DNA from 2 places in the Microbacterium sp. PI-SA-G genome. Region 2 is predicted to be linked to the other one. Evidence: riboswitches for the same ligand, from Rfam matches in the RefSeq annotation. Region 2 holds a riboswitch; the other holds the start of a gene.
The links. A riboswitch is a leader RNA that binds a small molecule or an ion and turns the genes downstream of it on or off. The one in region 2 is predicted to bind thiamine pyrophosphate.
Positions count from the first base shown of each region.

Region 1: it holds a riboswitch for thiamine pyrophosphate, as region 2 does, so the genes downstream of both, AC2D10_RS13385 (ECF transporter S component) here and thiM (hydroxyethylthiazole kinase) in region 2, are expected to answer to the same signal.

Region 1 is NZ_CM170103.1:2,719,297-2,722,699, forward strand. Features, by position in the region: gene AC2D10_RS13380 (D-alanyl-D-alanine carboxypeptidase family protein) at 153-1,652, opposite strand; TPP riboswitch at 1,743-1,854, shown strand; gene AC2D10_RS13385 (ECF transporter S component) at 1,845-2,486, shown strand; gene AC2D10_RS13390 (ABC transporter ATP-binding protein) at 2,489-3,403, shown strand, end outside.
Region 2 is NZ_CM170103.1:3,709,838-3,713,240, reverse strand. Features, by position in the region: gene thiD (bifunctional hydroxymethylpyrimidine kinase/phosphomethylpyrimidine kinase) at 1-783, opposite strand, end outside; gene thiM (hydroxyethylthiazole kinase) at 780-1,625, opposite strand; TPP riboswitch at 1,616-1,709, opposite strand; gene AC2D10_RS18355 (AAA family ATPase) at 1,760-2,902, shown strand; gene AC2D10_RS18350 (DUF402 domain-containing protein) at 2,912-3,403, opposite strand, start outside.

The DNA.
Region 1 (3,403 bases), 990 kb from region 2:
GTTGTGACCCCTCGCGCGGGGCAGAGGCGTGGGTGAGTGTGGGACGCGCGGGCGCAGGGGGCGCGAATGGTCGCCATGGGGCGCGGGATGCGGCCATCTGCGACCCCTCGCGCGGGGGCCGGAGGCGGCGCGCGCGCGCACAACCCCAGGGGTCAGCGCGGCTCGACCTGGATGCCCAGCAGTTCGAACGGATGGGTCAGCCGCCACCACGGGCTCGGCCCGACGATGTCATCCGCCAGCGTGAGTGTCGTCGTGGCAGTGTCGAGCGGTCCCGCCGTGGTGAGGGTGCCGACCGCGGCATCCTGGTCTCGAGCGTCACCGAGATCGAAGTCCGGCGTGGCTGTCGCCGCGGCACCCGACCACAGCACGACCTGTGCGTCGGCGTCGGTGACCACGTCTACCGTCTCGCCCCACTCCGTCTGCACCTGACCGATGACCGTGCCCTCGGCGACCGCAGGGCCCTGCGCGTCCAGCGCGGCCTCCATCTCGGCGAACAGCGAGCGCGTCGCGGCGAGGCGCTGTGCGTCGTCATCCTGATCGAGCACGGCGGCGAAGAGGTGCACGGTGGTTTCGCCGACCGTGACATCCTTCGCGGTGAGCAGGTTCCACCCCACCAGCGTGCCGGTCTTGATGCCCACGACTCCGACGTCGGCGAGCATGCCGTTCGTGTTCGAGACGGTTCCCGCGCCGGGGAGGTTGACCGACGACGTCCCGACGATCTCGGCGAACACCGGGTTCTGCATCGCGTACTCACCGAGCGCGACGAGTGCCTCGGGTGTGGCGACGTTGCGCTCATCGAACCCCGACGGTGTCACGACCGTGATGCCGCTGAGCCCTCGTGCGGCCAGCCACTCCTCGGCGGCGCGGGCGAACTCAGCCTCCGAGCCCCAGATCTCGTCGACGAGGCGGTCGATGTAGTTGTTCGCCGACCCGAGCAGCGTGCCCTGCAGCATCTGGTACTCGGTCAGCACCCCGCCGACGGGCACGTCGAGCGAGGACTGGTCCGACCGGCGGTACGACCAGTAGTCGAGGTTGTCCTGGCGGTCGAACGAGAACTCGGGGCCCTGCTCGCCGAGGGCCAACGGCATCCGATCCAGCACCATCAGGCTGCTGACGACCTTCGTGATGCTCGCGATGCTGATCGCGTCGGTCGTGGATGCCAGCGAGCTCATGCCCGTGATGCCGACGCCCGCGCTGCCCTGCGCCGGCCAGGTCACCGTCGCGGCCGGCGCCGGAGTCGTAGCGAACTCGACCGCGGCGACCGTCGGTGCGACCTCGTGCAGCGGCCAGAGGAGCGTGGTGCCGGTGTACGAGGCGACGAGGCCGACGAGGATGCCGACCGGCACCAGCACGCGCGGCATCGCGATCGCGGGGCGTAGCCGGGCACCGCGCAGCAGGGATGCTCCGGATTCGGCATCGGGGCGCTGGTCGAGCGACGCGACGGGGGAGTGGGCGGCGACCTCGGCCGGATCCACCCAGGTCAGGGCTGTCGCGGGTTCGGAGCCGTCGGCCCACTGGGCGTCGGGCGTCATGAGGATCGCGGTGGGATCCGCCCAGACGAGTGCCGGTTCGGCGGCGGGCTCCGGGGGGATGACTCCCTCGCCGTCGACGGCATCCGCGGCAGGCGCCTCGGTCGGATCAGTAGCGGTCACTTGCCTAAGTTACCGAATCCTCCGCATCGCCGCCGCGAGGCGCCGCATGACGTCGCTGACACGGGCCGTCGCAGGAGTCACTAGAATCGTCCGTACAACCACGGGAGTCCGGCGAGCCGGGCTGAGAGGGAGCGAATCGCGCTTCGACCGTCGAACCTGATCTGGGTCATGCCAGCGCAGGGAGGAGTTCAGATGAGTACGTCCACGTCCACGCAGGCTTCCGCCGTCGCGAAGGATCCGCATCCGGTCTGGCGCTGGCGTGTCGTCGACATCGTCGTCGCTGCTGTCCTCGGCGTCGCGATCGGTCTGGTCTTCTGGGGCTGGAACACGATCGGCTACGCCTGGTTCGGCGCGGCGGATGCACTCACCCCGGGCCTCGGCGGCATCGCTGTCGGCATCTGGCTGCTCGGCGGCGTCGTCGGTGGCCTCGTGATCCGCAAGCCCGGCGCGGCGCTGGTCGTCGAACTCGTCGCGGCGATCGTCTCGATGCTGATCGGCAACGTCTGGGGAGTGTCGACCGTGCTCTCGGGCATCGTGCAGGGGCTGGGCGCGGAGCTGATCTTCGCCCTGTTCTTCTACCGCCGCTTCGGCATCGCCGTCGCCGCCCTCGCCGGAGTCGGTGCCGCGGTCGCCGCCTGGGTGTTCGAGCTGTTCTACGGCAGCTCGCCCAACATCCTGAAGTCGATCGAGTTCAACACGATCTACCTCGTCACCGTCGTCATCTCCGGGGCGATCCTGGCCGGTGTGGTGGGCTGGCTGCTGGTCCGTGCGCTCGCGGTCACCGGCGCCCTCAACCGTTTCGCCGTCGGGCGAGAGCACGTGCGCGAGGTCTGAGTATGACGTTCGCCGCCCCGGCCCGCGTGCAGGCTGCGGGCTGGGGGTGGCGGTACGCCGGGCGCAAGCGGCCGGCGGTCGCCGATGTCACGTTCACGATCGAGCCCGGTGAGCGGGTGCTGCTGCTGGGCGCCTCGGGTGCGGGCAAGTCGACGCTCCTCGCGGGCCTCGCCGGCGTGCTCGGCGACGACGACGAGGGGCAGCGCACGGGTTCGCTGCGCATCGACGGCGCGGCGCCCGAGTCGCGGCACGGGCAGGTGGGTCTCGTCCTGCAGGACCCGGATGCCGGGATCGTGCTGTCGAAGGTCGGCGACGATGTGGCGTTCGGATGCGAGAACCTCGGCGTTCCGGCATCCGACATCCCTGGCCGGGTGGCCGATGCGCTGGATGCCGTCGGACTGGACGTGCCGCTGAACCGGCCCACCAAGGCGCTCTCGGGCGGGCAGAAGCAGCGGCTGGTGCTCGCCGGTGTGCTCGCGATGCGCCCCGGGCTGCTGCTGCTCGACGAGCCGACGGCCAACCTCGACCCCGAGGGGGTGCGCGAGGTGCGTGCGAGCGTCGAACGCGTGGTCGAGTCGACCGGCGCGACGCTGATCGTCGTCGAGCATCGGACGCCGATCTGGGTGGGGCTGATGACGCGGGTGATCGTGCTCGCGGCCGACGGCGGGCTGCTCGCCGACGGCGCCCCCGACCGCGTGTTCGCCGAGCACGGGGCGACGTTGGCGGATGCCGGGGTGTGGGTGCCCGACCGCGGGATCGATCTGCCCATGCTCGCGCAGGTCGCGGCATCCGATGCACTCTCAGCGTCGGGCCTCGCGATCGCCCGCGCGGCGGATGCCGTGGTGCAGTCCGGGCTGGACCTGCGCGTGCCGCGGGCGAACGCGACCGTCATCACGGGGCCGAACGGTGCGGGCAAA
Region 2 (3,403 bases):
ACGGGTGCTCTGTGCAGTGAGGGCGGTGATCGCCGCCATGCCGTATCCGCCGTTCGCCGCGATGGACTTGAGGTCGGCCTGGATCCCCGCGCCACCGGAAGGATCGCTTCCGGCGATGCTCAGCACCCGCGGCACCCCGCTGCGACGCCAGCGCCGCACGAACGCGGCGGCCGTCGCGCGGGGATCCTCTGCCGCGCAGAGCGCCGACACGACCGCGAGGCCCGCCGCGCCGGCATCACGCAGGCTCTCGGTGTCGTCGATCCCCACACCACCGATCGCGACGCACGGCAGCGGACTCGCAGCGGCGAAGGCGCGGAAACCCTCCACGCCCAGAGCCGGCGGGTGATCCGGCTTGGTGAGCGTGGGACGGATGACTCCGACGCCGAGGTAGTCGACGGTGCCGGCTGGCAGAGCCTGCACGGCATCCAGATGTTCCGGGCTGTTCGCGGTGAGACCGATCAGCGCGTCCGCTCCGAGGAGTTCGCGGGCGCGCAGGACCGAGTCGTCGGCCTGCCCGAGATGCACGCCGTCGACGCGTGCGCCCTGGACACGCGCCGCCACCGCCGCGTCGAGGCGGTCGTTGACCACGAGCAGCGCCCGCCCGTCGATGACATCGGACAGGGCGAGCAGCTGGCGCACGACATCGGCGTCGGCGGCCTGCTTGTCGCGCAGCTGCACGATGCGCACACCCCCGTCGACAGCCCGACGAACTGTCTCCACGACGCCGCGTTCCCCGCACAGGGCCGCGTCGGTGACGAGATAGACCGAGAGGTCGGCGCTCATCGGACGGTCTCCTCGACCCGGGCGGCGGCTGCCAGCTCGGCCGGCCGGACGGCGGCGAGCGCGTCGAGCAGCGCGACCGCGAAGCTGCCGGGGCCCGTCGATGCGGCGGCGGCGCGCTCGGCCGCGATCGTGTAGACCAGCGATGCCGCAGCGACGGCATGCAGCGCGGGGATCGCGGTTGCCTGCGCGGCTCCCAGGAACGCCGCCATCACGGCGCCCAGCGCGCATCCGCCGCCGGTGACGAGGGTCAGCTGCGGATCACCGTTCGCGATGCGGATGACGCGCATGCCGTCGGTGACCAGGTCGACCGGGCCCGAGACCGCGACCACGCTGCCGTGACGCTCTGCGAGGAGCAGGGCGGCGGCCGCGGCGTCGTCGGTGCTGTCGGTGGCGTCGACACCGCGCCCGCCGCCGCTGAGCCCCGCGAGTGCGAGGATCTCGGATGCGTTGCCGCGGATCGCGGTGGGCCGGTGTCCGGCCAGCTCAGCGGCGAGCGCCGTGCGCACCGGGAGAACACCGATCGCGACCGGATCGAGCACCCACGGCGTGCCGGACTCCGTGGCGCCGGTCACTGCTTCGCGACTCGCGTCGCGCTGCTCGGGCGTGGGCGTGCCGAGGTTCACCAGCAGGCCGGACGCTGCTGTGGCGAAGAGCCCGGCCTCCCCCACGATGTCGACCATGGCGGGCGCGGCTCCGACCGCGAGCAGCACGTTGGCGGTGAAGCCGGTGACCACCGCATTCGTGATGCAGTGCGTCAGAGGCGGGTTCTGCCGGAGGAGCTCCAGCAGAACCGCGGCATCCGCGACGACGGATTCGGACGATGGACGCAGACGATCGCTCATTGCGACATCCCTTCGCTAGTACGAACTAGATCAGGTTCGACGGGTCTGTTCTCAGCCGCGGATGCGGCACCCCGTGTCACTCGCTCGCAGTCTAGCGAGGCGCGAGTGTCGGACGCCCTTGCCAGGATGGACCCATGCTGACCACGCTCGCCGTCGCCGGATACCGCTCACTCGTCGATGTGGTCCTGCCCCTGCATCCCCTCACCGTCATCACCGGCGCCAACGGCACCGGCAAGTCGAACCTGTACCGCGCGCTGCGGCTGCTCGCCGCGGCCGGCCACGGCAGAGCGGTCGCGGCCATCGCACGAGAGGGCGGACTCGACAGTGTGCTCTGGGCAGGACCCGAGAAGCCGCAAGGGCCCGGCGCCGAGGGCACCAGACGTACAGCCCCGGTGTCGGTGCGCCTGGGCTTCGCGGCCGACGAGCTCGGTTATCTGCTGGACCTCGGACTCCCACAGGCCGGGCAGGAGAGCTTCTTCACACGCGACCCCGACATCAAACGCGAGCAGGTGTTCAGCGGCCCGGTCGCGCGACCGGGGACGCTGATCCTCGACCGGCAGCGCGCGGCTGTCCGCGTGCGGGGCGACGACGGCTGGATCACCGTCGACCAACCGATGGCCCCTGGTCAGAGCGCACTGCTCGATCTCGCCGACGGCACCGCGGTGTGGGAGACGGTCGGCCTGCGCCAGCGCATCGCCGCCTGGCGCTTCTACGATCACTTCCGCACCGACGCCGACGCACCCGCCCGGGCACCGCAGGTCGGCACGCGCACCCGGTGGCTGAGCGACGACGGCGCCGATCTCGCCGCCGTGTGGGCGACGACCCAGGAAGCTGGTCGCGGAGACGCCCTCGACGCAGCCGTCGATCGCGCCTTCCCCGGTTCCCGGGTGCAGGTGGCGGCGGGTGAGGGAGGGTTCCGCCTCCAACTGCGTCAGCCGGGACTGCTGCGACCGCTCGACGCATCCGAGCTCTCCGACGGCACCCTGCGCTTCCTGCTGCTGTGCGCGGCGCTGTTGCCCGCCGACCCGCCGCCGCTGCTGGTCGTCAACGAGCCCGAGTCGAGCCTGCACGAGAGCCTGATCGAACCGCTGGGCGCACTTCTCACCGCGGCCGCCGCGGAGACACAGGTCATCGTCGTGACGCATTCCGCCGCACTCCGGCGCACCCTGGGCGAGGCCGGCGGCGCGGTCGTGGAGCTGGAGTCCGCGGGGTACGGCACGCGGGTCCGCGACCAGGGAGTCCTGGACCGGCCCGGCTGGCAGTGGCCCTCGCGCTGAGATCGAGTGTCAGCGGGTAGTGAGTTCGTCGAGTCCGGACAGCGCGGGAGTGGTCCATCCGGCATCCGGTCGCCACCGACACCATTCGTCGTCGAACGCCCAGTGCCCGTCGTGGAATGAGGCGATCGCGGCATCCGCGTGCCGCTCGATCTGAGACGCCTGCTCGCGACTGAGCCGGCCCTGCTCGATCGCTGCGATGACCTCGTCCTCGTCCTTCAGGTGCACCGCGCCGTTCGCGTCGATCTCGACATCGAGGATGTGATCAGACGTGTAGGTGTCGTGATCGGTGCGCACGTGCGCGTTCTCGAGGTTCACGTACCAGCCCGCGAATTCCCAATCGTCAGTAGTCGTGTCGCTCCAGAACAGCCACACCGACCAGGCAGAGCCGGCGGGCGCGATCCGCAGGATGCCGTTGCCCCACCACTCCTCGGGGATGCGGGTTCGCGGCTCGAGCCATCGTCGCTCGAGCGGCACGGTGCGCACGCGCTGCCCATCCGGAGC